Regions from separate parts of the Priestia sp. D3YE.R1 genome, predicted to be linked through region 2. Evidence: a T-box and tRNA genes for the amino acid it is inferred to sense, from the RefSeq annotation. Region 2 holds a T-box; the other holds one or more tRNA genes.
What was found. The T-box of region 2 lies ahead of thrS (threonine--tRNA ligase). A T-box ahead of a tRNA ligase gene usually reads a tRNA of that ligase, here a tRNA-Thr.
Positions count from the first base shown of each region.

Region 1: it has a tRNA-Thr gene. The T-box ahead of thrS (threonine--tRNA ligase) is inferred to sense a tRNA for this amino acid. The anticodon was not compared.

Region 1 is NZ_JBLTHW010000001.1:971,832-987,167, forward strand. Features, by position in the region: gene ACOZIR_RS04880 (amylo-alpha-1,6-glucosidase) at 1-1,714, shown strand, start outside; gene ACOZIR_RS04885 (ABC transporter substrate-binding protein) at 1,787-3,028, shown strand; gene ACOZIR_RS04890 (carbohydrate ABC transporter permease) at 3,052-3,954, shown strand; gene ACOZIR_RS04895 (carbohydrate ABC transporter permease) at 3,971-4,792, shown strand; gene ACOZIR_RS04900 (TetR/AcrR family transcriptional regulator) at 4,893-5,795, opposite strand; gene ACOZIR_RS04905 (DHA2 family efflux MFS transporter permease subunit) at 6,061-7,584, shown strand; gene ACOZIR_RS04910 (aromatic ring-hydroxylating oxygenase subunit alpha) at 7,617-8,669, opposite strand; tRNA gene ACOZIR_RS04915 (tRNA-Thr) at 8,880-8,952, shown strand; partial or broken gene ACOZIR_RS04920 (ABC transporter ATP-binding protein) at 9,219-10,169, shown strand; gene ACOZIR_RS04925 (ABC transporter permease/substrate-binding protein) at 10,169-11,692, shown strand; gene ACOZIR_RS04930 (TIGR02206 family membrane protein) at 11,861-12,616, shown strand; gene ACOZIR_RS04935 (NAD(P)H-dependent oxidoreductase) at 12,740-13,261, shown strand; gene ACOZIR_RS04940 (cupin) at 13,286-13,654, opposite strand; gene ACOZIR_RS04945 (LCP family protein) at 13,878-14,834, opposite strand; gene ACOZIR_RS04950 (hypothetical protein) at 15,147-15,336, shown strand, end outside.
Region 2 is NZ_JBLTHW010000001.1:141,486-156,821, forward strand. Features, by position in the region: gene polA (DNA polymerase I) at 1-1,204, shown strand, start outside; gene mutM (DNA-formamidopyrimidine glycosylase) at 1,226-2,059, shown strand; gene ytaF (sporulation membrane protein YtaF) at 2,120-2,749, shown strand; gene coaE (dephospho-CoA kinase) at 2,773-3,369, shown strand; gene ACOZIR_RS00745 (glyceraldehyde-3-phosphate dehydrogenase) at 3,644-4,675, shown strand; gene speD (adenosylmethionine decarboxylase) at 5,100-5,480, shown strand; gene ACOZIR_RS00755 (hypothetical protein) at 5,574-5,960, shown strand; gene nrdR (transcriptional regulator NrdR) at 6,204-6,665, shown strand; gene ACOZIR_RS00765 (replication initiation and membrane attachment family protein) at 6,738-8,153, shown strand; gene dnaI (primosomal protein DnaI) at 8,185-9,117, shown strand; gene ytxC (sporulation protein YtxC) at 9,214-10,074, shown strand; T-box leader at 10,135-10,383, shown strand; gene thrS (threonine--tRNA ligase) at 10,427-12,385, shown strand; ribosomal protein L20 leader region at 12,557-12,679, shown strand; gene infC (translation initiation factor IF-3) at 12,749-13,252, shown strand; gene rpmI (50S ribosomal protein L35) at 13,274-13,474, shown strand; gene rplT (50S ribosomal protein L20) at 13,514-13,873, shown strand; gene ACOZIR_RS00800 (DUF1294 domain-containing protein) at 13,934-14,194, shown strand; gene ACOZIR_RS00805 (hypothetical protein) at 14,213-14,590, opposite strand; gene ACOZIR_RS00810 (dUTP diphosphatase) at 14,723-15,211, shown strand; gene ACOZIR_RS00815 (M42 family metallopeptidase) at 15,289-15,336, shown strand, end outside.

The DNA.
Region 1 (15,336 bases), 830 kb from region 2:
TGGAAATGTCGGAAAGCGAACAGGGCAAATAAAAGGGGAAAGCAGTTTAATATATACATACGAAGGAGCAGATGATATTAAGCGTTCGACACGGATTTCTTGGGATAAAAAAGCCTCACACGTGTATGAACAAGGAGAGGTTATGTTTTCTTTCGAACTGAACCATCAGGAAGAAGAAGAAATTACATTAATGGTTCAGCCGCAAATGGGCGAAGGCATCAATGAAAATATTTTATCAGCTGGTGAAGCATTTAGTTTACTAACGCAGTCATATAAAAAGTGGGAAAAATCTTCTACAAAAGTGACAACCGATCATCCGACAATGCAGCGCCTTATTACAAGAGGACTTAACGACCTGCGCGTACTGCTAACGGATGTAGGATTCGGTGCTTTTCCTGTAGCTGGATTGCCTTGGTTTGGTGTGCCATTTGGAAGGGATAGTCTAATTGCAGCGCTTCAAATGCTGGCTTTTAATCCGGAAGTAGCAAAAGGAACGCTACGTACCATGGCAGCATATCAAGGAACGGCAAATGATCCATGGCGTGATGAACAGCCGGGTAAAATTATGCATGAAATACGTTACGGAGAACTAGCCAACACAAATCAAATACCTTTTACTCCGTACTACGGAACAGTTGACGCGACACCATTATTTTTAATTTTGTTAACGGAATATGTGAAGTGGACGGGAGACTTCGAGTTTGTAAAAGAAATGCAAATGACTGTCGATGGAGCTTTGACATGGATCAATGAATATGGAGATCGAGACGGTGATTTATTTCTTGAATACCATCAAGAATCAAGTAAAGGAATTGCTAACCAAGGATGGAAAGACTCAGGAGACTCTGTTGTCCATCGCAGCGGTGAATATGCAAAAACTCCTATTGCTTTAGTGGAAGTACAAGGCTATGTATATCAAGCGAAAATGGGTATTGCTTCTTTATATGATCAGTTAAACAAAACAAATGAAGCAAATAATTTACGTGAAGAAGCTGAGCTGCTGCGTAAAAAGTTCAATGAAGCCTTTTGGATGGAAGACGTGTCATTCTATGCCATTGCACTTGATGAACATAAACATCAAGTAGGAACGATTACGTCAAATCCAGGTCATGTACTTTTAGCCGAAATGATGGATGAGGAGAAGCTGAACAAAGTAGCGGAAAGGCTAGTATCAGAACCTATGTTTTCGGGATATGGAATTCGTACAATGGCAGAAGGAGAAGCGGGTTATAATCCAATGAGTTATCATGACGGGAGCATTTGGCCGCACGATAATAGTTTAATTGTTCTCGGTTTGAGTAAAGCGAACAAGCAAACAGAAGTCAATAAAGTGATAAAAGGGCTGGTTGATGCAGCTGAGCATTTTGAATACGACCGCCTTCCAGAGTTATTCTGCGGCTATTCAAGTAACCTTGGCAAGCCTGTCAAATATCCCGTTGCCTGCTCACCTCAAGCTTGGGCAGCCGGCACGCCTTTAGCTTTCGTACAGGCGATGCTGAGACTGTTTCCTGATAGTACAGCAGGTACTATACAGATAAATCCTTTGCTCATAGACGATATGAATGAAATTTCTGTAGAAAACCTTGTAATTGGCAATGGAAAACTTTCATTAACGGTTAAAAAAGACGAAAGCGAAACTATTATTTACGTGAAAGAAAATACGACAAAATACGAGCTTCTATCTCAATGTAAAGTAAGAAATTATGTAGGTTAATGTTACTTCGACCGCGGCTTATTAAGCGTCACTTAATAAGCCGCAGGTCAATGAAATGAAAGGAGACAGCTAATGAAGAAGTGGATACTCGCTTTAAGTTTGGTTCTGGCAGTAGCCGGAGCAGCTTTAACTGGATGTTCAAATGTACAAGAAGTTTCCGGGAAAAATGGTCAAGTCGAAATTGTATTAGCCGGCTGGGGAGGCAACCCAACAGAGACGAAGCTGCTTAATCAAACTATTCAAGACTTTGAAAAACTCCATCCATCAATTCATGTGAAGCATGAAGTAATCACTGATCAATACATGGATATTTTAAAAACGCGTTTAATTGGCGGAAACGGTCCAGATGTTTTTTACCTTGATGCACTTGAAGCGCCTGGTCTTATCAATACAGGGGTTTTAGAACCTTTGAATTCTTATGTAAAGTCCAATTTTGATGTTCAGGATTTTGAGAAACCATTATTGAAAGCGTTTCAGAAAAATGGAGAGACGTATGGTTTTCCGAAAGATTACTCCACATTAGGCTTATTTTACAACAAAAAGCTATTTAAAGAAGCAGGAGTAGACGTACCAAAAACATGGGATGAGTTTGAAGAAGTTTCAAAAATATTTAAAAAGAAAGGGATTCAAGCGTTTGGTGTCACGCCGGAATTAGCGCGTATCTTCTACATGGCGCAGGCAAACGGAGGAGACGTTGTAAAGAACAATAAGGCAAACTTTGCTACGAAAGAAGTCGTGGATTCTCTTCAGCCGCTCATCGATCAGCATTTAAAAGATAAAACGTCTGTACAGCCTTCTGATGTAGGCGCAAATTCAGGTACGGACATGTTTGCACAACAAAAAGTAGCTATGGTGATTGAAGGAAATTGGATGATTCCATTTTTACAAGAGTCCTTCCCAAAACTTGATTACGGTACGGCAGAAGTTCCGACAATAAACGGTCACAAAAATACGATGGCATTTACGGTCGCGTATGTAATGAATGCTGACTCAAAAAAGAAAAAAGCATCTTGGGAGCTCATTCAGTACTTAACCGGAAAAGAAGGAATGGAAACTTGGACAAGCAAGGGTTATGCATTGCCAACAAGAAAATCCGTAGCGGATAAGCTTGGTTTTGCTGAAGACGAAAAACGAGGTCCATTAGTAAAAGGAGCTGCTTATGCAACTGTCTGGCAAGATGGTCCGTATTTGCCTATTATCATGAATAACTTTAATAACCAGTTTTTAAGCGCCTTTTTGGGACAAAGTGATTTAGAAACAGCTTTGAAAAAAGCACAAAAGCAGGCAAATCAAGAGATTAGTATTTATGAATAAGGCTCGGCGGGGGAGTGGAGGAAATGAAAAACGGAAAAATAAGAACGTACAAACCTCGTGATGTAGGGCAAGGATATGCTTTTATGACGCCTACACTGTTTGTACTATTGCTGTTTGTTATTGCACCTATTTTTTATGCCATCTTTTTGTCTTTACATAAAGTTCAATTACTGGGTGGAACTGAGTTCCATTTTCGAGGGCTTGAGAACTACATGAAGGTTCTTGAAGATGACAAAGCTAAAATTGCTCTTTGGAATACGGTGAAGTATGTAGTAATTGTTGTACCGGTACAAACGGCATTGGCACTTATACTGGCTGCCACATTAAATGCAGGGCTAAAAGCAGAAAAAGTTTTTCGCATTATTTATTTTTTACCTACGCTTACATCATCGGCTGTATTAACACTTATTTTTATGTGGATGTACAATCAAAATGGGATTGTGAACGAGTTTTTAAAGTTTGTTGGCCTTCCAACTTACAATTGGCTTGGAGATCCTCAGGTCGCTTTGATTGCCATTATGATTATGAACATCTGGGCAACAGCTCCATTTTTTATGGTTATTTATTTGGCAGCTTTGCAGGACGTACCAGATTCGCTGTATGAAGCAGCTCAGTTAGATGGGGCTAATGTGTTTCAACGATTTTGGCATATTACAGTTCCGAATCTGCGACCGGTTACATCATTCGTAGTAATCATGGGACTGATTGGTACGTTTCAGTTATTTGATCAATCGTTTATTTTCTCAGGAGGTTCAGGAGGTCCTAATAACTCGACTCTGACTGTTGTTCTTCTTATTTATCAATATGCATTTAAAAATTTAGGAACCATGGGATATGCTGCAGCACTAGCCTTTATGCTGGCGCTCGTGATTTTGATGGCAACGGTTATTCAGAGGAAGTTTTCAAAAGAAGAAAGTATGTACTAAGGGGGGGAAGAAAAAGATGAAGAAAAAAATAGGAGTCCTCATTTTATATACGATTTTAAGCATATACGCGCTGATTACTCTGATTCCATTTATTTGGGCGCTATCCGCTTCTTTTAAAACGCTTGAAGAAATTGTGTCAGGTACGGTGAACTTTATTCCGAAACACTTTACGCTAGACAACTATAAACAAATTTTTGTGGAACAAAAGCTGTTCCCTCGCTGGATGTTTAATAGCTTATTCATTGCCGTAGTAGGAACAGCTCTGAATTTGCTATTTAACTCAATGGCTGGTTATGCCCTTGCACGCCTCAGTTTCCCGGGAAAGAAAAGTTTATTTATTATCATTTTAGCGGTGCTTATGATTCCTGGACAAGTAACGATGATTCCTAATTTTTTAATTTTAAAAGAGTTAGGCTGGTTAAATACCTATCAGGGAATGATTGTACCGGGAATGGTAAATGCGACTTTTATATTTATGATGCGTCAATTTTTTATTAATTTCCCAAAAGAGCTTGAAGAAGCAGCGGAGTTGGATGGGTTATCAAAGTTTGGAACATTCTTTAAAATAGTCCTTCCACTTGCAAAACCTGCCCTAGCAGCACAAACGATTTTTGTATTTATGGGATTTTGGAATGATTTTATGAAGCCTTTAATTGTGATGTCCGATGAAAATATGTTCACTTTGACTTTAGGCCTTAACACATTTAAAGGTCAGTATATTAGTTATTGGAACTATATTATGGCAGCTTCCATGGTTTTTACACTTCCCATTTTGCTCATTTATGCGTTTTTTAACAAATATTTCATTAAAGGAATTTCGTTTACTGGAGGAAAATAAAAAACGGCTGGGATAAAAGGATTTTAGTTGGAATTACAAACGAACGATTAATTAAAAAACTATAATCGTTCGTTTTTTGCTGTTATGGTTCAATTTGTTTTTAGTGAAGTTCACTCACATACTGATCAATCATCGTCTGCAGTTCCTCTAAGTTCGTTTTACTGTTGTTAACAGGCAGCTGTTTTAATGAATGTAGAGCACTATCAACAACAAACTTACGGGGGGGTGATTGTTTAAACAGCTCTTCTTCAATAAAACTAATAAGCTCTGTGCATTTTTGACGTTCGAATTCATCCGTGAACTGTTTGTGAACTTGTTTTTTTAAATCGATAAGTGCTGTAGAAATGTCCTGTTCTATTTGATTTTTAGTATTGGGGCAAGATGGAAGCCATTCTTTGATCGTTTGCGGATCGAGCAAAATGTCTCCTGAACTTGCTACTTCGTCTACAAGAGGAAGCAGACGCTTAACGCTGTAAGTTATAATCTCATGGGGATCAGTATTTGTACCGTTGACCATAAAATGATAGTGAAAGTTGCGGTGAAGCATGCCAAGAAACATAATTGCACAATCTAGCAGATAAGGTTTCTTTTCTTGCCCAAATAAATCAATAAACCGTTTATAAATCCAGTTTACTTCGATGAACTGGGTTTTTTTAATGTATGCTTTTAAATCAGGATCATTGGAAACAAATACTTCTTCAAGTAACGTAAAAAATTTATGTTTGTGATGGTTTTTCATCTGCGCATCGATTTGTTTAACAAATACATCTACATCGGTCATGCTTTTACCAACCAGCAGCTGATTGCGCTCTTGTTCAATTGTTGTATGAAGCCAGGTAAAAACAGCGATTAATAATTCATTTTTTGAAGAAAAATAGTTGTAGAATGTTCCTTTTGAAATGCCGCTATAATCAATGATGTCTTGAATGGATGTAGCTTGAAATCCTTTTTCAACGAAGAGATGGTGTGCATTTTTTACAACTTGCTGTTTTCGGTTATTCATTATTATCACCTAAATATAAAATTAGACTCATGGTCCAACTTTATAATACATGATTTAAAGCGTTTACACAAATGTTCTTTTCGGAAAAATAACGATATCACGGCATATATATTGATATAAGAGGATTATAGGGCTAAAAAAGTTGAGAAAATAAAGGACGTGAACGCAAGATTTTTCGCTTGCATAAATTGAACTCACAGTATAATATACTCTATGTAGAACATGTGTCTAAAAAAATGAACCTAAAGTATAAGGGGGTATAATAATGAGTCAATCAATAAATCAAATGGAAAAGCCGCCTTATGGCATAATTGCTATTTTGTTAATTGGCGCTTTTATCTCATTGTTGAATGAAACGTTACTAAATGTGGCGCTGCCGTCTATTATGAAAGACTTAGATGTGACAACGTCAACTGTCCAGTGGCTTTCTACTGGTTATATGTTAGTGAATGGTATTATGATTCCAACTACCGCTTTTTTAATTCAGCGCTATTCTATCAGAGGCTTATTTTTAACGGCGATGACTTTATTTACAGCAGGAACAATACTTGCCGGTTCTTCGCCCGTATTTTCTGTGTTGTTAACCGCTCGTATTATTCAAGCGTCAGGCGCAGCTATTATGATGCCGCTTTTAATGAACGTATTGCTCACAAGTTTTCCATTAGAAAAACGCGGAGCTGCGATGGGGATTTTCGGTTTAGTTATGATTTTTGCTCCGGCAATTGGTCCTACATTATCAGGATGGCTAATTGAACACTATGAGTGGAGAATGCTGTTCCACCTTGTTACGCCAATCGCAGCCATTGTATTAATAGGCGCTTTCTTCCTATTAAAAGACAAAAAAGAAAAAGTGGAAATCAATTTGGATTTTTTATCTCTTTTGTTATCTACAATTGGATTTGGCGGACTTCTATACGGATTTAGCTCAGCAGGGGATAAAGGCTGGGATTCTGTGGAAGTATACGGCACCATTATCGTAGGAGCTGTGGCTCTGATTTTATTTATTACGCGTCAGTTCAAGCTTAAAACACCGATGCTTGAATTCCGCATTTTTAAATATCCAATGTTTGCTTTATCATCAACGATTTCGATGGTGATCACAATGGCATTATTTTCAGCCATGCTGCTAATGCCAATTTATGTTCAAACGGTACGAGGCATTTCTCCGCTTCATTCCGGATTACTAATGCTTCCAGGTGCGCTGCTAATGGGTGTGATGTCACCGATTACCGGAAAATTATTTGATAAATTCGGAGCGCGTGCACTGGCTGTAACGGGTCTAACTATTACAGCCGTTACGACGTATTTCTTCAGTAACTTAGAGCTTGATACGACGTATACAACGCTCATTACGCTTTATACGCTTCGTATGTTCGGAATGTCTATGGTGATGATGCCGGTTATGACAAACGGATTAAATCAGCTGCCGCAGCGCTTTAATCCGCATGGTACTGCCATGAACAATACGCTTCAACAAGTATCGGGAGCTATTGGTTCGGCTCTTTTAGTAACGGTGATGTCAAACCGTACAGCTACTCATGCAAAAGAGCTCGCTCAAGATGCAATGAGCGGAGCAGGAGCAGCTAATGCAACCGCAGCCGGGGCAGCTCAAATGAAAGAACAGATTGGGATGCAGGCAATGGTACAGGGGATTAACGATGCCTTTGCCGTCTCAGTAGTACTAGTGGTGGTTGCCTTAATTCTTTCATTGTTTATGAAACGAGCAACGCCTGCAAGTGAAGATGAAGTGATAAAGGAAAAAGCAGGACGCGAGCAGTTTGCTAAATAAAAAAAATCTCCGCTGAGACAGCGGGGATTTTTTTAGCTTGTATATCTAAAGCTTAAGCCCATTTTCTTTAATAATTTCCGGTAGCCGATAGACGTTTGATCAGCCATAATATGCGCTTCCATCTGCAGATCTAAAGGCAAGTCTTCAGGTTTTTGATTTTCAACCATTTCACGGTCTTCGTCAAAGACGCGAAGGTTAAAGTCATACACACCTTCAACGGGAGAATCTTTGTCAAAGTTTCGAGCGATTGGCGCAAATAAACGTGTTTCGCGGGCTGAAATAGGAGAGACTGCATTCATAATCCACAGCTCTGCGCCTTCTGGGAAGTATACTTTTAGCGTAGCTGTAAACGGCGGATAAACATCAAAGACGCGAAGCCATTTAAAATCAGGTGGATTTAAATGCTGCTGTTCTTTGGAATAATTGCTCACGGTGCTCGTATATTCTACATGAAGCCCATAGTCTGTATCGCTTACTTTATATTTAGGCACGAAGGCGTTGTTTCGATCACCAAATGTGTCCGTGTGAACCCAAGCAAAATGAGCTACGTCTAAAAAGCCTTCCATTTGACGACCGGCTGAACCCATGATATCAAAGCTCGGACAAACAATTTGCTGAAAATCAGGATCCTCCCACGCATCGAAGTAAGGCAGGTTATCTTCTTCTCCTGTCAGGGAAGTCCACACTAATCCAAATCGTTCAATAACTGGATAGACGGCCATACACAGGCGGGGAGAAATGTTGGCGTCAGGGTGAGCTGGAATCGACGTGCATGCGCCGTCCGTTGCGTAGCGGAAGCCGTGGTAAGGACAGACAATTTCATCATCTTCCACCCAGCCCATGCTAAGCGGGGTGCCTCGGTGAACGCATAAATCACGAGCCGCTACTACTTTGTGTGTGGTACGGTATAGAACTAGATTTACATCTAGCAGTTTTACGGACGTTGGTTTCTCTGTTACATCACTGCAGCGTGCGACAGGGTACCAATACTTAGCGAGCGTCGTCCAATCTTCCAGGCTGAACGTGCAGTCTCTTGGGTAGGGAGTTGCCGTTTTTGATTTGGTCATGGTTGGTTGTTGTTCCATCTATTTTCTTCCCTTCTTTTGTAAGCTCTTTTACTAAGGGTAATATAAAAAAAGAAAATTCACACAATTTATGTGAGGAGTTCTAACATAAAATATGGAACTTTGTAGAAAGTGCGAATTTCAGAAGACGCAAATTAGAGAATATACCAATAAAAAAATTGAAAAAAGCGCTTCCTAAATTAATTTAAACGTGATATAATTTTTCAAGACGCTGGTGTAGCTCAGTAGGTAGAGCACTTGCATGGTAAGCAAGAGGTCGCAGGTTCGATCCCTGTCGCTAGCATAATAAAAAAACCTTCTTTCTTGTTGAAAGAAGGTTTTTTTATTTATGTTGGCTTTAAAAGTATTCTCCGAATTATTCTTCCCCGCCTTGTGAACACTTTAACAGTTTGATAGCCTTATTAGGAGGCCGTGAAAAAACATGTGTATCTTTTCGACTATGTCTTATGAATCATATTTAGAAATATTCTTAAAAGAATGTTTATTGCCTCTAAGTATTGGGTACACGAAACTAGGGATTAAATTTCAACAGGGAGTGTGAACGATAATTTGATTACGTTTAAGAATGTGTCAAAGCAATATCCAGACGGTACGACCGCCGTGAAAAATATTAATCTAGAAATTAAAGAAGGAGAGTTTTTCGTTTTAATTGGTCCGAGTGGATGTGGGAAAACCACCACCTTAAAAATGATTAACCGTCTTCATGATATTACCGAAGGAGAACTATACATAAAAGATAAGCTCGTATCGGACCACAACATACATGAGCTACGCTGGAACATTGGTTATGTCCTACAGCAGATTGCTCTTTTTCCTCATATGACCATTGCTGAAAATATAGCCATTGTACCGGAGATGAAGCATTGGAAGAAAAACAAAATCAAAACGCGCATTGATGAACTGCTTACCTTGGTAGGACTAGACCCAAAGCAGTATCGAAACCGAAAGCCGTCTGAGCTCTCAGGTGGCCAGCAGCAACGTGTAGGTGTAGCACGTGCCCTCGCAGCTGATCCCCCCGTTATTTTAATGGACGAACCCTTTAGCGCCCTCGATCCGTTAAGCCGCGAACAGCTTCAGCAAGATGTTATTAGCTTAAAAGAAAAAATCAACAAAACATTTGTGTTTGTTACGCATGATATGAGCGAAGCGATGACGCTTGGAGATCGTATCTGCTTGATGAAAGATGGGGAAATTGTTCAAGTTGGAACCCCAGAGGAATTCATTTAAAAGCCTAAAAATGAATTTGTAAAAACATTTATTGGAAATCAAGGAAATACTTTATTTGAGACATTAGATATGTTTGTCAAAGAAAGTGAACAGCCAGACGTAGAACCTACTGAAGAGCTAGCTTCAACCGCCACTGTTCAGCAGGCAATGGACGCCCTTTACGACCATGAAGCAATAGCCGTGAAAAAAGGGAGCAAACGTATTGGCGTTGTAACGCGCAAAACTCTATTAGCGTTTCTTTCTGATAAAACGAAAGAAGGAGGAACGCTGTAATGAATGCACTAAGCACATTATTAGATCAACGAGGAGATGCACTGTTTCAAGCTCTTCTTGAACACATTCAAATTTCAGTACTGGCTCTTGTTATTGCCGTATTAATTTCAGTGCCGCTCGGACTGTACTTAACGAGGCATGACCGCATAGCTGAACCGATCATTGGCGTAACAGCCGTACTGCAAACCATTCCTTCACTCGCTTTATTAGGATTACTGATTCCTCTTGTCGGAATTGGAACCTTTCCCGCGGTTATTGCACTGTTTTTATATTCGCTTCTTCCTATTGTACGAAATACATATACCGGAATTAAAGAAGTGGACCCATCTTTAATTGAAGCATCCAAAGCCATGGGGATGAACTCGTGGAGACGATTAATCAAAGTAGAACTTCCTCTAGCACTTCCTGTCATTATGGCCGGAATTCGCACAGCGATGGTACTCATTATTGGTACAGCGACAATCGTGGCTCTTATCGGAGCGGGCGGACTCGGAAGCTTAATTTTGCTTGGTATTGACCGAAGCGATAATAGTTTGATTTTATTAGGAGCTATTCCAGCAGCATTATTAGCGCTTATTTTTGATGGAATTCTGCGAACGATTGAACACTCAGCAAAAAAAGGGTCCAAAAAACGCTCTTTCATTATGATTATCGTATTAATACTTATTCTTGTTTCTCCGTTTGCAGCGATGAGCGCAACAAAACCAGACCTTGTTATCGGAGGGAAAATTGGCGCAGAACAAGATATTTTAATTAATATGTACAAAGAATTAATTGAAGATCAAACCGATATGAAAGTAAATCTTCGTTCGTCGCTTGGGAAAACGGTATTTGTATTTGAGGCTCTGCGTAACAAGGAAATTGATTTGTACCCTGAATATACGGGTACAGCCATTGTGACGCATCTAAAGGAACAGCCGGACAGCAAAGATGAAACACAGGTGTACAAGCAGGCAAAAGAAGGATTTCAAAAGAAATTCGGCCTTGTCTATTTAGATCCAATGAAGTTTAATAATACGTACACATTGACCGTGACAAAAGAATTTGCCAAAGAAAATAATCTAACGACCATTTCAGATTTGGCAAATGCAACAGATAAAGTAAAAGCAGGATTTACGCTTGAGTTTAAAGATCGTGAAGACGGCTACGTAGGCCTTCAAAAAGAATATGGCCTTACCTTCCCGAATATTAAAACGATGGAGCCGAAGCTTCGCTATCGCGCTGTAGAAAAAGGCGATATTAACATGCTTGATGCTTACGCAACGGATCCTGAAATCAAACAGTTTGGTTTAAAAGTCTTAAAAGACGACCAGCAGTTCTTCCCTCCGTATCAAGGAGCGCCTGTGCTTCGTGAAGATACGCTAAAAGAGCACCCTGAACTGAAAAAAATCTTAAATCAACTGGGCGGTAAAATCAGTGACGACGAAATGCGTGAAATGAACTATCAAGTAAACGCAAAAGGAAAAACGGCTGAAGAAGTCGCTCATCAATTCTTAGTGAAAAAAGGATTAATTAAAAAATAAAAATGAACAAAAAAAGATCCGAACGATTTATCGTTCGGATCTTTTTTTGGGCGTGATTTCGTTATGTTTCAATCTCTTTTTAATGTGAGAGAAGCGTTAATGAAAATGAGGTCTTATGAACAAGCTAAAGGTACCAAATTTGTTTTCTGATGGAGAGGAGATGCCGTTATGAATTCATTTTTTACGTGTCACCCTGTACAACATTCTTTTCAGCTTTTTTCAGTTGAACATCTTGTAACTTTAGCCATTATTGTGATCATAGGAGCATTTATTTTTTTGTGGCGAAAGCAGCTGCGAAAAAAGAGGTTTGCGTTCGTTTTGCTTTCATTTGTTCTAATTGCTTCAGAAACGGCCTACCAGGCTTGGGAAATCGGATGTCATCAGTGGTCGGTTGAAACTTCCTTGCCTCTTCAGCTCAGTGATATAGTCGTGCTGCTGGCTGCTGTTGTGCTGATAACCAAAAGCAGGTTTCTTTTTTATTTTGTGTACTTCGCAGGAATCAGCAGCTCTGTTCAAGCGATGATTACCCCAGACCTTGGCGGCTATGCGTATGCCCAGTTTCGCTATGTGCAGTTCTATTTATCGCATGGCGGTGTGGTGCTTGCTTGCTGTATACTAATTGCTGCCTGCAGATATGAGCCGACGTTTCGTTCTTTATGGGTAAGCGTAGTATTTGTTAATCTGTACGGAGGTTTTATCTATGCCATGAATCGTTTACTCGGTGCGAATTATTTATACATGATGAGAAAGCCAGAGCACGCTTCCTTGTTGGATGTTCTTGGACCTCACCCTTGGTATTTAGTATGGATTGAAGGAATCATAATTCTTAGCTTTCTTGTTCTTTATCTGCCGTTTTGGGTACATAAGAAAATCAAAGGGAAATCAATTTTGTTGAAGAGAAATGCTAATACTGGTAATTTATAAGTGTAAACTAGCTAGGATTTCCTGAATGAAAAGGAAAAAAAACGCCTGAACAAGCTGTTAGAGGCAAACGTAAAAAATAGAAAAGAATAAAGCAAGCACAGACATCAGAAGGAGAGTATCAAAATGAAAACACTGGTTATTTTAGCGCATCCAAATTTAGCATCTTCTCGCATTAATAAAGCGTGGGCAGAGCGGTTAAAGAAAGAAGAGAATGTACACGTTCATGATTTATACGCAAACTATCCCGATTTCAAAATTGATGTAGAAAAAGAGCAGGAGTTAGTTGTTCAATTCGATCGCATTGTGTTTCAATTTCCGTTTTACTGGTACAGCTCACCAGCACTCTTAAAAGAGTGGCAAGATGTTGTCTTAACGTACGGATGGGCTTATGGCAGCGAAGGTACTAAACTTCATGGAAAAGAGTTTATCGTAGCTACTTCGACAGGAGGACCTGCAGAAGCTTATCAAGAAGGCGGCTACAACCGTTATCCAATGAATAATCTGCTTCTTCCGTTTCAAGCTACGGCAAATTTAACAGGCATGAATTTCCAAACTCCGTTTTTATTTCAAGGAGCAGGCGGTGGACTGAGCGAAAAAGTCATTCAAGATAGTGCAGAAAGCTACGCTCAATTATTAAGACAATAAAAAAAGCCGCGTCACAGCGGCTTTTTAATTTACATTTGTTCGTGAGAAAGAAGTAAGCAGCTTTTGAGGAGCAATATCCAATCCTTCAATTAGTAATCCTGTCATAGCCGTTAGACTCCCGACTTCAAAAGATTCCCCGGCTCTCCAAAATGCTGATTCACCTTGTTTGATATAAATTTTCAGTCCGTTATCGCCAGCTACCCAGCCTTCCCCGTGAACGACTAAAAGAAGCTGTGGAATCGTAGCTTCTTGACGAGGTGTATAATCATTTTCTTGAAAAGATAAAAAGCTGATTTTGACATCTCCGGTATGAGAAAGTAATGGGTTTACTTTATAGGTAGAATGAAGAAAGGAACGCTCTTCTTCAGATTGAAAACCATATAATTTCATCATTTCATCTCCTTGGTTAAAAAATATAAAAAAAGAAGTCCTTCTCCTTTCATATACGCATACAGAAGAAAAAATAGAACTTCAAAGAAACAGCTGTTTTCTAGAAAATAGCTCCATTTCATCTCCATTTTTTGTCGAAGCTGAAAATTTTTTGAAGGATAGGGAGGAAAAACAGAAGTTTTTTTGAATAGTATAAAAAAAGGTGTCCTCTAATGGACACCTTTTCCTAATTTAAAAATGACTGTAACGCTTGTTTGTTTTCTTCCAGGTCGATGCTTAAAACAGCACCAATACCGGATATTCGTTCATTTGAATAGGAACCTTCAACCGGTAAACGAAGAGATTTTAAATTTGGCTGATTTCCAACTAAAAAATCTTTTCCTATCACAATAAATGTTTTTGGAGGAATATTTGTATCCACATATGGATCAATGACGCCCCATAGCTTAGGAGCTTTCGCCAGTGTCTTTACTTGAAGAGCTTCATCCATTAATTTACCAATCACTTCTTGTTGACGCTTCACGCGCCCGAAATCACTTTGGCTATCATGGCGGAATCGCACGTATCCTAGTAATTTATCTCCGTGAAGAGTTTGTTTTCCAGGTTTTAGGGTCATGCCAATTCCTGATGACATTTCGTGTGGCACGGTAACCGTAATCCCCTCAGGGGCAATCGTATCGGCAACTTTGGAAAAACCTTTAAAATCAACAACGGCATAATAGTTTACATCTACGCCGAAATTTTCTTTAATTGTCTTACGCATTAATTCGGGCCCGCCAAATGCATAGGCTGAATTTAATTTGTTTTTGCCATGTCCAGGAATATCCACATATGAATCACGCATCAAAGAAACAATTTTAGGCTGATTGCTGTCTTTGTCATAATGAGCAATCATAATTGTATCGGCACGCGAATGTTCTTCACCTCGAGAGTCAATTCCAAGAAGCAGTACATTCATGCTATCTAAATTGGCACTTGCACCATTAAAATCAAACTGTCCATCTTTCCCAAAAGCTCCGTCTGCTTCTGCTAACCCTTGTTGGTATTGATAATACACATATGCACCAGCGGCGATTACAAGAATGAGAAAGAAAAGAAGTAGCTTTCTAAAGCGTTTCTTTTTTCTTTGCTTTTTTCTTTTATGTTGTTTACGTTCTGTACGTTCTTCCAAATGTCTCACCATCGCATTCAAAAATATTAATACTTTTTTGTTTGAAACCAATTATGCAAAAAATTATAAAACGACATAATAAAATTAACACTAAGGAATTAGATTAGCAAGTACGTTCACGAGTAAATCGGCGAAGACAGCTAAAATAAGAGAAGGGTATAAATAGAAGAAAGAGGAAATAAAGGTTATTTTTTTCGAGGATATTTGTTATAATCTATCATAGTTAGGGAAAAAGTTCTGTCTTTTAAGAGTGGAATATGAGAAAAGTCTCTGTTTGTTGAGAATCAAATATAGGTCTAAGTGTAGGAAAAAGGAGTGAAGCGAATGAGTATATATGTGTCATCTTCGAACCTTGTGCTGATTCCAGAAGTGGCGTTAAGTCATTGGAAACCTTATGGCGCGGGGGAATTGACCGGAGCTATTATTTCAGGTAAGGATAGTGCTGAAATAATTAAAGAGCTTAATCAATCGTCTATTCTGCCTTTTACAAGTTTTTTCTATCGAAAGCATTTTG
Region 2 (15,336 bases):
GCTTGAAATGCCTCTTGCCATTGTCCTTGCTGATATGGAATATCAAGGGGTGAAAATTGACCGGGCGCGTTTGGATGAAATGGGCGAAGATCTTCGAGAACAGCTTGAAAAAATTGAAGCGAAAATCTACGAATACGCGGGGCAAGAATTCAATATTAATTCACCAAAGCAGCTAGGAGTTGTTCTTTTTGAAAAAATGCAGCTTCCAGTCATAAAGAAAACAAAAACAGGCTATTCCACATCAGCTGATGTATTAGAGCAATTAGCTAGCGCCCATGATATTATCCCAGAGATTTTACAATACCGTCAGCTAGGAAAATTACAGTCTACGTATATTGAAGGATTAAAAAAGGTTATTCATGAAAGCGATGGGAAAGTTCATACCCGCTTTAATCAAACGTTAACTCAAACGGGAAGATTAAGCTCAGTAGATCCTAACTTGCAAAACATCCCGATTCGTCTTGAAGAAGGTAAAAAAATAAGAGGTGCATTCGTGCCTTCACAGCCTGATTGGTTAATATTTGCGGCAGATTATTCACAAATTGAGCTGCGCGTACTGGCTCATATTGCAGATGATGAAAAGCTAATTGATGCGTTTAAGCATGACTTAGATATTCATACTAAAACAGCGATGGATGTGTTCCATGTCGAAAGAGAAGAAGTAACGTCCAATATGCGCCGTCAGGCTAAAGCAGTTAATTTTGGAATCGTCTACGGCATCAGTGATTACGGTTTATCGCAAAGTTTAGGAATTACAAGAAAAGCAGCGGCTACTTTTATTGAACGCTATTTAAAAAGCTTCCCGGGTGTACAGGAGTATATGGATACGATTGTGCGCGATGCAAAAGAAAAGGGATATGTAACAACGCTCTTGCACCGCCGACGTTACTTGCCTGAAATCACGAGCCGAAACTTTAATCTCCGCAGCTTCGCTGAGCGTACAGCTATGAATACGCCTATTCAAGGGACAGCAGCTGATATTATTAAAAAAGCAATGATTGAAATGGCTAAGCGCTTAAAAGATGAAAATCTTCAGGCTAAGCTACTGCTTCAAGTACACGATGAGCTGATTTTTGAAGCTCCAGAAGAAGAAATTAAAATTTTAGAGAAAATCGTACCAGAAGTAATGGAGCATGCTTTAGAGCTAGAAGTTCCGTTGAAAGTAGATTATTCTTACGGAAAGACTTGGTACGAAGCAAAGTAGTGGAAAAAGGATGTGACAAACGTGCCAGAATTACCAGAAGTTGAAACCGTCAGACGTACGTTGATTGAATTAGCCAGTGGTAAGACCATTGAGCGTGTAACCGTTAAATGGCCTAATATTATCAAACGTCCTGAGCAAGTTGAGCAGTTTTGTGACGCGCTTGTTGGGCAAACCATTCAAGATGTTGAACGCAGAGGTAAGTTTTTGAAAATTGTACTCGATGATTATACGATGGTTTCTCATCTGCGTATGGAAGGAAAATATGCTCTCCATGAAAATGCAGAAGAACCAGATAAGCATGTACACGTCTTTTTTCACTTCACCGATGGAACAGAATTGCGATACCGGGATGTAAGGAAGTTTGGTACCATGCACTTATTTAAAAAGGGAGAGGAAGACCTGTTTCCTCCTCTTATTGGCCTTGGACCTGAACCGTTTGACGAAACATTTAATCCAAGTCAATTAAAAATGCGAATCGGCAAAACCTCTCGAAAAATCAAGCCGGTTTTACTCGATCAAAATGTTGTGGTTGGGCTCGGGAATATTTATGTAGATGAAGCACTATTTCGCGCAGGGATTCACCCTGAACGAGTAGCCAGCCAATTAACAGACGAAGAGTATGAAAAATTGTACGAAGAAATTGTAGCGACTCTTCAAGAAGCGGTGAAACAAGGGGGCAGCACAATTCGCACGTATGTAAACACACAGGGGCAAATAGGCATGTTTCAGCAGCAGCTGTACGTGTACGGAAGAAAAGGCGAATCCTGTAAAATGTGCGGTACCCCAATTGAAAAATTTGTTGTAGGCGGCAGAGGAACACACATCTGCCCAAATTGTCAGCCGGCTAAAAAATAACAATGGATGGGCTCCTTTCATATACTACGTATAGACAGAAAGGAAAGGAGTCCTCTCATCATGATAACATTTTCTTTACTTATTCTTGCTTTTGCCGTAAGTCTTGACAGCTTTAGCGTTGGCCTGACATACGGACTTCGAAAGGTGAAAATCCCGCTGAAATCCATTTTTATTATTTCATGTTGCTCAGCATTTTCTTTAATGTTTTCTATGTTTTTAGGAAAGGTACTTACGCATCTATTTTCAGTGGATGTACTAAATAAAGTAGGCGGAGGTATTCTTGTTCTACTTGGAATGTGGATTTTATACCAGTTTTTTTGTCCGGCAGATTCATCGCGGGTGAAAGAAGAAAAAACATTAGTGAAGATTGAAATTAAGTCGATTGGCTTAGTCATTAACGTATTGAAAAAACCGACGGCAGCAGATTTAGATAATTCAGGTTCCATCACTGGGATTGAAGCATTTATACTTGGAATTGCATTATCTCTTGATGCATTTGGAGCAGGATTTGGAGCAGCTTTATTAGGTTATTCGCCGTATGCTTTAGCAATTGCTGTAGCTCTTATGAGTTCACTTTTTTTAAGTGCTGGCATACAGTTTGGCAAAGTTTTTTCACGTTTATCATGGATGAAAATGTTTTCCTTTTTACCGGGAGTTCTGCTTATTATTTTAGGTATTTTTAGATTTTAAATAAAGCGATAAAGGAGAGGCCAATGTCAATTGTAATTGGATTAACGGGCGGAATTGCTAGTGGAAAAAGCACGGTAACTGGAATGCTGAGAGATATTAATATTCCGGTAATCGATGCTGACCACATTGCAAAAGAAGTCGTCGAACCAGGAAAAGAAGCATACAACCAAATTGTAGAGACGTTCGGCCGTGCCATTCTTCACGAAAATGCGGAGATCAATCGAGCGGCTTTAGGGGAAATTGTGTTTTATCAAGAGGAAGAACGTAAAAAGTTGAATGCAATTGTACATCCTGCGGTAAGAAAAGAAATGCTTTCTCAAAAGGAAAGGTATATCGAGGAAGGATACGATGCTGTGGTATTAGATATTCCGCTGCTGTTTGAAAGTGATTTAACACACTTAGTTGATAAAGTAGTGGTTGTATATGTCGATGAGCCTGTGCAGCTAGAAAGGTTAAAGTCTCGTAATGATCTTTCGACGGAGGATGCCTATGCACGTATCCACGCACAGCTGCCTTTAATTCAAAAAGTAGCCTTAGCCGATGCGGTGATCAATAACAACGGACCTGTAGAGGAAACAAAACAACAGCTTTTAAGTATATTAGCCCTGTGGCTAGATTAAAGAGGCTGGGACAAAAGTATGTTAGCTGAAGGAAAATCTGAACGAGCTTGATTCTTGAGGGAGAATCAAGCTCGTTCGGATTTTTTATTGCGAATATTTAAGGGCTGCTAAAAAAGAATGTGTTAAATATCTGTTCTCGCTATATACATATAGTAAAACTTAATTAAAATAATTTATTAAAAAAAATTAATATTATTCACTTTTTAAATATTTATGTTATACTATTCAATATAAAAAGTTAAATAGTATAACACATATAGAGAGGGGTATAGCCATGAAAGCACGTATTGCCATTAATGGTTTTGGGAGAATAGGAAGAATGGTGTTTCGCACAGCGATTATAGAGGAGAATTTAGATATTATTGCAATAAATGCATCTTATCCAGCCGAAACATTAGCACATTTAATCAAGTATGACTCTATACACGGACCATTTAATGGAGATGTTAAATGTGATGATGATGCGCTAATTGTTAACGGTAAAAGAATCCAGCTATTAAATTCACGTGATCCGCTGAATTTGCCTTGGAAAGAGCTTGGGATTGATCTAGTTGTTGAAGCAACGGGGAAATTTAATTCAAGAGAAAAAGCGCAGTTACATATTGAAGCAGGTGCGAAAAAAGTTGTCTTAACGGCACCGGGTAAACAAGAAGATATTACCATTGTGATGGGCGTAAACGAACGAGAGTTTGATGTGAATCAGCATAACATTATCTCTAATGCTTCTTGTACGACAAATTGTCTAGCTCCAGTTGTCAAGGTGTTAGACGAAGCGTTCACAATTGAAAACGGTTTAATGACGACCGTTCACGCATATACAAATGATCAAAAGAATATTGATAACCCGCATAAAGATTTGCGAAGAGCCCGTGCGTGTGCTCAATCAATTATTCCTACAACAACTGGAGCAGCCAAGGCGCTTTCATTAGTTCTTCCTCACTTAAAAGGAAAGCTTCATGGAATGGCGCTGCGCGTTCCTACGCCGAACGTATCGCTTGTCGATTTAGTTGTGGATGTAAGGAAACCTGTGACGATGGAAGATGTTAATTTAGCGTTTATTAAAGCTGCTGAAGGACCATTAAAGAATATTTTAAATTTAACAATGGAACCACTCGTATCAATTGACTTTAATACAAATCCTCATTCAGCTATTGTAGATGGACTATCCACGATCGTAATGGAGGATCATAAAATTAAAGTGTTAGCTTGGTACGATAACGAGTGGGGCTACTCTCAGCGCGTAGTCGATTTGGTAAGATATATTGCTGCAGAAATGCGTAATGGATCAAAAATAAGAGTAAGCTAAGAAAGCTATAGATTGCTTTTTAAAAAAACAGGGAGCTATCGCCCTGTTTTTTTTTGTTTTTATTCAAAAGAATAGGGAAAAGCAATAAGATAAGCATGCAAAGGGGTGTTTCTTTTTCTCAATTTTAATAAAAAATTAATAGTCGTTTAGCAGCTTTTACACACTGTCTCACGAGAATACAGGGGTAATTTGTATAGGTCTATCTGCGGGAACAATCTTTAATAAAATCAAAACACGTATTGCAAAATAAATGTAAACAAAGTATACTATGTTTCGTGAACTTCTTGTGTACCTTTCGGTGATGTGGCTACTTAAAGGGTTAGGACCTCTTTGGACTAACTTTCCCCCGTGGTAGTTAACATGCTATATGGCGAAAGAACTTCATGTTTAACGATTAAAAATTGTTAAAGGGGGAAATATCATTATGGAAACAATGGGTCGTCATGTCATCTCAGAATTATGGGGATGCGATTTCGATAAGTTAAATGATATTGATTATATTGAAAAAACGTTTGTTGATGCAGCTTTAAAATCTGGTGCGGAAGTTCGCGAAGTAGCGTTCCATAAATTTGCACCTCAAGGTGTAAGTGGCGTTGTTATTATTTCAGAATCACATTTAACGATTCACAGCTTCCCAGAGCATGGTTATGCAAGTATCGATGTTTATACTTGTGGTCATTTAGATCCTACAATCGCAGCAGATTATATTGCAGATGCTCTAAGTGCACAGACACGTGAAACAATTGAATTACCACGTGGAATGGGTCCTGTTCAGGTAAAACAAACTAAAGCGAATGCACTTTAATAGTGTCGATTGATTACGTAAGTTAAGAGGTGTATTACACACCTCTTTTTAGTATATAAATTTTTAATACGCAAAAACAAAGGGGATAACAACATGGGGGTAGTACAAGCAGTTAAATCTTTATTTTCTAATCATGTAGAAACAAGCGATCGCCATTCAGATCCGACTCTAAAAACGCACTATTACAAAACAACGGCTGGGAATGCATTTAAGCAAGTTCATGAAATGTTGAAGCACATGCAAGGGATAGAGATAATTGCTGCATATGAAGAGCGAGGAGAAATTAGCTTAAACGTTGTAAAAGGAAGAAAAGCTTTTGTTGTGATTACCATTATTAGCGTACGTCCTCTTGAAACCGCTATCGATTTTTCTGCTACAACAGAGTCAAAAGTGGTGCCAGTTGATTTTGGTTTTAGTAAAGAACTTGTACGTACGCTTTATAAGAGCTTTGATCAAAAACTTATTCCTCTTTCTTCGTAAGTTCCTTATTATTTTTGAATTTCAGGGAATAAAATGGGGAAATTCCTTTTCCTTTACTTGTATTCAAGCCTTGTTTTCTATAAGATGGAATAAAGCAAATCCTTTAATATAGCATCGTGTTTGATAAAGGAAATGATGATGACAATCATAATAAATGGCGAATAGCCGGCTAACATAGATGGAAATTAACTTATATGAGAGAAAATAAAAAGAAAAACAAGGTTTATTATTGGAGCTGAGAATATGAAGTGCCCATCCTGTCATTACAATGGAACGAGAGTGCTGGACTCGCGCCCTGTAGAAGAAGGCCGCTCTATTCGTAGAAGACGTGAATGCGAAGAGTGTCACTATCGTTTTACAACTTTTGAGAAAGTAGAAGAACTTCCGTTAATTGTTGTAAAAAAAGATGGAGCGAGAGAAGAGTTCAGCAAAGACAAAATCCTTCGAGGGTTAATTAAGGCGTGTGAAAAACGCCAAGTAAGCTTAAAGCAACTGGAAGATACCGTACACGATATTGAAACAGAGCTGCGCAGTCAGGGTACATCAGAGGTGCAGTCAGATGTGGTAGGAGAAATGGTGATGGAGCGATTAGCTGCTATCGATGAAGTCTCTTATGTTCGATTTGCTTCGGTATACCGACAATTTAAAGACATCAATGTATTTATTGATGAATTAAAAGATTTAATTAAGAAGGAACGACTGTAAAAGAGCTATTGAAGTATTCTTTAGGCTCTTTTTTTGTCATTTCTATTACTTTAAAAGTAGGTAGGGAACGACATGAAAGAACAACATTGGAAAGAAATGATACCGGTCGATCGTTATGTTGTTCGTTCGAGCGGCATACTGCAGGAATACGACCGAAAGATTTTAACAATGCTCTATCAGCCGTTGGTGGGTACGACGTGTTTTGGTTTGTATATGACGCTATGGAGCGAGCTGGAACAAGATCGTTTATGGGGAAAAGAGTCTACGCATCATCACCTAATGTCAATGATGCAAATTAATTTGAAAGCTATTTACCATGAACGGTTAAAATTAGAAGGCATCGGTTTGTTAAAAACATATATTAAGGAAGAAGATGATGTTCGTGTGTTCATTTATGAGCTCATTCCTCCTCTTACGCCCCATCAGTTCTTTAACGATGGCGTGTTAAATGTATATTTATATAACCGACTAGGAAAATCCATCTTTCAAAAAGTAAAAAATTATTTTTCGGATTCACTCGTGGATGATCAATCGTTCAAAGATGTGACGCATTCATTTAACGATGTATTTAAATCAGTTAAAGCAACGGAGCTGGCTCCAAGTTTTCAGTCTGAAAGCAAGGATGTATTTTCTCCTGATGCTCAAACGGACTTTATAGATTCTTCAAACCGTGCTTCTATTGAGATGAGCCCGGATTCCTTTGATTTTGATTTATTTTTAGCAGGCCTAACAGATTCAATGATTTCGAAAAGGTCCATTACATCTAAAGTAAAACAAGCGATTGAAAAGTTAGCTTTTTTATACGGCATCGATCCTCTTCAAATGAAAAATGTAGTGCTCGATTCGCTAAATGAGAATGATCAAGTTGATATTGAATTGCTTAGAAAAGCAGCACAGTCCTTTTACCAATTTGAAAATGGAGAAGCACTTCCAAATCTAAGCGAACAAATTCAGCCTCCTATGCTTCGTACCATGCAGGAAAAGCAGCCTCAGACAAAAGAAGAGCAGCTCATTCAACAGCTTGAAGTCACCTCTCCTCGACAGCTATTGATCGAGTTTTCAGGGGGAGCAGAGCCATCAAAAGCAGATTTGCAAATGATTGAAGAAGTGATGTTTAATCAAAAGCTTTCACCAGGGGTAGTAAATGTTCTGATTTACTATGTTATGCTAAGATCCGATATGAAACTATCTAAGAGCTATGTAGAGAAAATCGCTGGACACTGGGCGCGGAAAAAGGTACAAACTGTTCAAGAAGCGATGAATTTAGCTAAAAATGAACAGAAAGAATATCAAAACTGGACGGAAGCCAAGCAAAATAAAAAAACGGCCGGACGAAAAATTGTGCGTGAAGAAATGGTGCCAAACTGGTTAAAAAATAAAGAGCAGGTAGAGAAAAAAGCAGAGCCAGCATATGATGCAGAGTTTGAAGAACGAAAACGTAAACTAGAAGAAAAGTTAAAAAAGCTTGACCCAAAGCATAAAGAATAAAAAATTGTTATGATAGAAGTGGGGTGAAATAATGAAACCTATTAACGACTCATTAAATCAGTTGATTAATAAAAAAGATTTTAAAGCGCGATTAGAAGCATTAAAAAAGAATATTATGTCAAACCAAGATGTGAGAGCATTCATCCAAGAGCATCGCTATGAGTTAGATGAGCAAATGGTTGACCGGGGCTTGATGAAGATGCATGAATTTATCGACCAAAGCAAATGCTGCGATAAATGTCCTTCTCTGCAAAGCTGTGTCAATATGGTGAAGGGATATCACCCTCAGCTGGTTGTAAAAGGCCGTAATATTGATGTGCAGTATGAACGCTGCCCTAGAAAAGTCCAAGAAGATGAGCGAAAAGAACAAGAATCTCTTATTCAATGTATGTACATTCCCAAAGAAATTTTGCAAGCAACGATGTCTAAGATTACACTTGAACGTGAACGATTTGAAGCTGTTACTTTAGCAGAAGAGTTTGTTAGTGAATATGAGCCAGGCAAAAAGATGAAGGCACTATACTTGTACGGAGAGTTCGGGGTTGGTAAAACTTTTATCCTTGGAGCGATTGCTAATTCGTTAGCTGAAAAGAAAGTGAAGTCCACAATTTTATACGTCCCAGAGTTTTTGCGTGAGTTAAAAGGTTCATTTCAAGATCAAAGCTTTAATGAGAAAATAGAGTATGTTAAAAAAGTACCGGTTCTTATGCTTGATGATCTCGGAGCTGAATCCGTAACGAGCTGGATGCGAGACGATGTGCTCGGAACCATTTTACAATTCCGCATGCTTGAAAATTTGCCGACATTTTTCAGCTCGAATTTAAATTTTAAAGAGCTTGAACATCATTTGACATATACCCAAAGAGGCGAGAAGGAAGAACTCAAAGCCGCTCGTGTCATGGAGCGAATTAAGTCTCTAGCCACTCCTGTTGAAATAACTGGAGATAATAGAAGAGATAGATGAGCAGGTCGTTTTACATTTCTTGTAACGACTTGCTCATTTTTTTGCATGTTGCCCCATATACATTAATAAAGCGTGTCCAAAGGGGGGCTATGAGGAATGAAAATATTCTTTAAATATGTAGAAGACGCAGTCATTGTATATGAGTCTTTATGCGCGAAGCGAAGCGCTTTATCATATGGTTCACAGTGCTTGAAGCTGGTGAATAATCAGCTTTTAGTCATTGATGAGACATACAATAGAGAGGCCATTTTACAAGACATGGTGATACCGGTATTAACGCACGTAATTTTAAAAAAGAAAGAGAAAAAGATGATGGTAAACATATTAAAAGAACAATTTTTCTATTCAGAAGAGGAAGAGCAAGATTTGCTGCTTCAAATTATGGGGGGGATTATGGAAGGAGAGAGAGGCGAAATTCCGCAAAAAACATTTTCTCTTCCAAGAGAATTACTTATCCGCCAGGCTCTTCAAGACTTCTTCATTCATAATGTAACATTCACTTTTGAGTCTTTTCTCCAATTCCGTTTAAAAGAATATCAAGAGCGGCTGCGCTATTATGCTGAGCTGGCGATTGATGAATATAAGCTTGAACAAGACTATCAAATTCTTATTCATCAGCTGCGTCAAGCAGCTAATGAAAGACAGTCATCTACAGGCGATGTGTATGTAATGCACTTGAATAAAAACAAGTTTGTATTGTACGACCAAAGCAGTAGATATGTTCCGGAACGTGAATGTACAGCCCTAGCAGAGGCCTTTCTATCTGAACAAGAATCAGTATACATAGACTCAACTATTATCGCGCCTTTGCTGAGTTTATCTCCAGCTGCTATTCATCTGTATAGCGACCAGCATGATCATGATTTTGTTTATACCATTCAAAATATTTTTCAAGAAAAAGTTATGTTATACGATAAAAATGAATTTCCGTTTGATCAAAAGCAAAATATAACGTGAAAGGTTGATTTCTATTTTGAAAATGAATATAATAAATGCATATTGAAAAACAGCTATATGTCACAAGTTATGATGAGGACATGAGTGTATATTTACGGTTTATAGAGAGGGAGATCCAGGCTGAAAATCTCCTAACACGGAATATATTCTTACCACCTCTAAACTTCAGTAGTAAACGAGCAGCGTCTCTAGTAATTACTGACGGAATTTCCGTTATAAAACCTCGAGCCGCTTCGGGTTCTTTGGGTTATCCAAGATACGAAGAGGAAACAAGGGTGGTACCGCGTGTATACACAACTCGTCCCTTTTTATAAGGGACGAGTTTTTTGTTTTTACAAAAAGTTTATTAGTTATGTTAAAGGAGTGGAAAGTTGTGTCAGAAGTAATCAAAATGACATTTCCTGATGGAGCTGTTAAAGAGTATCCAAAAGGATCATCAACAGAAGATATTGCGGCTTCTATTAGCCCGGGATTAAAGAAAAAAGCGTTGGCAGGTAAAGTAAACGGCGAGCTGCTGGATTTGCGTACGCCAATCGAACAAGATGGCAGTCTTGAAATCATTACACAAGATGCTCCTGAAGCGCTTGAAATTATGCGTCATAGTACAGCGCATTTAATGGCTCAAGCAATCAAACGTTTATACAAAGATACAAAAGTACAGCTAGGTGTAGGACCGGTTATCGAAAATGGTTTTTACTATGACATCGATATGGAAGAATCAATTACTCCTGAAGATTTAGGTAAAATTGAAAAAGAAATGAAAAAAATCGTTAATGCAAATATTGAAATTGAACGAAAAGAAGTTTCTCGTGAAGAAGCCATTCAACTTTTTAAAGAAGTTGGCGATGAACTAAAACTTGAATTGATTGATGCGATTCCAGCAGGTGAAACGGTTACGATTTACCAACAAGGCGAATTCTTTGATCTTTGCCGAGGCGTGCACGTGCCGTCAACAGGCAAAATTAAAGAATTTAAACTATTAAGCGTAGCAGGTGCTTATTGGCGCGGAGACAGCGACAATCAAATGCTGCAGCGTATTTACGGTACAGCATTTTTTACAAAAGCAGATTTAGACGAGCATCTTCGTCTTCTTGAAGAAGCAAAAGAGCGTGACCACCGTAAACTTGGCAAAGAGTTAAACTTATTTACAAATTCTCAAAAAGTAGGACAAGGTCTGCCTTTATGGCTTCCAAAAGGTGCAACGATTCGCCGTATTATCGAGCGTTATATCGTAGATAAAGAAGTAAGCCTTGGTTATCAGCACGTTTACACGCCAGTGCTTGGAAGTGTAGAACTTTACAAAACGTCTGGTCACTGGGAGCACTACCAAGATGACATGTTCCCTGCAATGGAAATGGATAACGAAGACCTGGTTCTTCGTCCAATGAACTGTCCTCATCACATGATGGTTTACAAACAAGGTATTCACAGCTATCGTGAGCTTCCAATCCGTATTGCTGAACTTGGAACGATGCACCGCTACGAAATGTCAGGAGCATTATCAGGACTTCAGCGCGTTCGAGGCATGACGTTAAATGATGCACATATCTTTGTACGTCCGGATCAAATCAAAGAAGAATTTATTCGTGTGGTTCGCTTAGTTGAAGCGGTTTATAAAGATTTTGGATTTGAAAATTATTCATTCCGTCTCTCTTACCGTGACCCTGAAGATACAGAAAAATACTTCGATGATGATGCAATGTGGGAAAAAGCACAAAGCATGTTAAAAGACGCAATGGATGAACTTGACCTTGATTATTATGAAGCTGAAGGCGAAGCGGCATTCTACGGTCCAAAGCTAGATGTTCAAGTTAAAACAGCTCTTGGCAAAGAAGAGACGCTATCTACGGTTCAATTGGATTTCTTACTTCCTGAACGCTTTGACTTAACGTATGTAGGGGAAGACGGAAAACAACATCGACCTGTTGTTATTCACCGCGGCGTGGTGTCAACAATGGAACGTTTTGTAGCTTTCTTAATCGAAGAATACAAAGGAGCTTTCCCAACGTGGTTAGCACCTGTACAAGTTCAAGTGATTCCGGTATCACCTACGGTTCACCTTGAGTATGCAAAAGAAGTGCAAGAACAGCTTCAACTTGCGGGTATTCGCGTGGAACTTGATTCTCGCGATGAGAAAATTGGCTATAAAATCCGTGAGGCTCAAATGCAAAAAATTCCTTACATGCTTGTTGTAGGGGATAAAGAAGTAGAGGATAAAGCAGTAAACGTACGTAAATATGGTGAGCAGAATTCAGAAACGGTGGATTTCCAAGCCTTTTTACAAAATGTAAAAGCAGAAGCATCTCGTTAATAGAAAAAGCAGAGAATTGAAATTCTCTGCTTTTTTATACAACATTTATAAAAAACTGTTGCATAAATGTTTTTCCTTTGATACAATAACTTTTGTTGTTAAAAAAGAACGAAATCATTGACTTTTGTCTTTGTTGATACTATAATAGCTTAAGTAATTGAATACTTGTTTATACAGAAGAAGAAGCACCCGCTTCTCACCTGAGTGACGCATAGAGCAGTTAGCAGGTACATCGTATCTTAATTAAAACGATAGAAGTGTGGGTGCAGTATGTACTCACACTTTTTTGTGTGAGTTAATAATCGGTCTAAGCAAGCGTATTCGCTCATTAAACCTTGGAGGTGGCTACTTATTAGCAAGGACATGATGGTAAACGAGGGCATTCGAGCTCGCGAAGTTCGTCTAATTGATCAAAATGGTGAACAATTAGGAATTAAATCAAAAAATGAAGCATTAGAAATTGCTTCACGAGTAAATCTTGACTTAGTAATGGTTGCTGCAAATGCGAAACCGCCGGTATGTCGTATTATGGACTACGGTAAATTCCGCTATGAGCAACAACGTAAAGAAAGAGAAGCTCGTAAAAACCAAAAAGTTGTAAACTTAAAAGAAGTTCGTTTAAGTCCAACAATTGATGAACATGATTTTAACACTAAACTTCGTAACGCACGCAAGTTCCTTGAAAAAGGTGACAAAGTGAAAGCGTCTATTCGCTTTAAAGGTCGTGCCATTACTCATAAAGGGATTGGCCAAAAAGTACTTGAACGTTTTTCACAAGCTTGCGAAGATGTAAGTTCAGTTGAATCGGCTCCTAAAATGGAAGGCCGCAGCATGTTCTTAGTCTTGGCACCTAAAAACGAAAAGTAATAGAACGAGGAGGAACACCCCATGCCAAAAATGAAAACACATCGTGGCGCTGCAAAGCGTTTCAAAAAGACTGGAAGCGGTAAATTAAAACGTGCTCGTGCTTACACAAGCCATTTATTCGCTAACAAATCTACAAAACAAAAGCGTAAATTACGTAAAGGTTCTTTAGTAAGCAAAGGTGACTTCAAACGTATCCGTCACTTATTAGATAACATTAAGTAATTTGGGTTGAGATAGAAACAATACAGGAGGTAAACAATTATGCCACGCGTAAAAGGCGGTACAGTAACACGCAAACGTCGTAAAAAAGTTTTAAAATTAGCTAAAGGTTTCTTCGGTTCGAAGCATAGATTATATAAAGTTGCTAATCAGCAAGTTATGAAATCTCACATGTATGCTTATCGTGACCGTCGTCAGAAAAAACGTGACTTCCGTAAATTATGGATCACACGTATTAATGCAGCTGCTCGTATGAACGGTCTTTCTTACAGCCGTTTAATGCACGGTTTAAAATTAGCAGGTATTGAAGTTAACCGCAAAATGCTTGCTGACTTAGCTGTAGCTGATGAAAAAGCATTTGCTGAATTAGCAACTGCTGCTAAAAAAGGCTTAGATAAGTAATGAATATAAAGTCTCGTCATCTTTAGATGATGAGGCTTTTTTGCTATCGGAGGAGATATCATGAATGAACTGCTGCTTACCTATTTTATTGTTATTAATATAGTAGGGATAGGAATGATGTATAGAGATAAACAAAAAGCAAAAAGACATGAGTGGAGAATTGCCGAAAGTACGCTGTGGACGGTAGCTGCTGTCGGAGGAGCCATTGGAGGACTGATTGGTATGTATTGCTATCGTCATAAAACGAAGCACACATCGTTTACAGTAGGCTTTCCTATTCTTGCCGCTCTTGATTTACTTTTCTTTTTTGTTATCAGCTGAGCACAAATGATTTTGTGCTCAGTGTAAAAATTCTCGAACGGGGCTTTTCCAGCGAATAGGAGCATTTGGGTACATGTCGTGTACGTGATTTTCCAGCAGCTTGAAATCTTGTTTTTGCAGTTCATGTAATCGAGATGGATCGGTTAACACCATTGTAATTGATAAAGATTCTGGTTCATTGGGATTGCTGTATTTTTCTCCTTCAAATAAAATACCTTTATACGTTAATAGAAAATTTTTGCGGATATTCGTTTTTTCGTCGACGACAAAAAATTGCTGATGTTCCTGAGCTGCTACAAGCTTCCGCTTTGGACTGCGAAAATGCTGAACCAGCTTTAATAGTGTGTAAGCAACAAGCGCGAAAATGAACACGCGAACGATAACAATAACAAACATAACGCTCCCTCCTTTACAAGGCACAGTTTTCTTACTTTACGTTTCAGTCTCTAAAAAGTTTCATGATTTTTGATATAATTTCTTTATTGGTTTACAAAGAAGAAGATATACATAATTACAGGAGTGATTACATTGAATTTACAACAGCTATTTACCATGCAGCGTCAGCTGGATCAGCATATAGAAGATAAGCATCAGCTTCATAAGGAAGACTTGGTTCCGAGAAAACTTTTAGCTCTGCTTGTTGAAATGGGAGAGCTGGCAAACGAAACGCGCTGCTTCAAATTTTGGAGCGTCAAACCTCCGGCTGAAGATGCTGTTATTTTAGAAGAATTTGTGGACGGCGTACATTTTATTCTGTCTTTAGGGATTGAAAAAGGATACGATGATTTAACTGAGTTACCAAATGCAAAAGCAGGTGATTCAAAAACAGCACAATTTTTACAGTTGTTTGCACAAGTTGCTGCTTTCGAGCAGGATCTGTCGAAAGAAAACTATGTGAACATGTTTGTATCTTACATGACGCTTGGCGATATGTTTGGTTTTTCCGCTGAACATATTGAAGAGGCGTACATCTCAAAAAATGAAGTGAATTTTAAACGCCAAGAACAAGGATACTAGAAATAAAGGGATGGGAAATTTTACTTCAACCTCTTTTTAGCTATAATAGAGGTATACATATGAAAGGGGTAATCCATATGACAAAGTTAGATGAAACATTAATGATGCTTAAAGCACTAACAGAT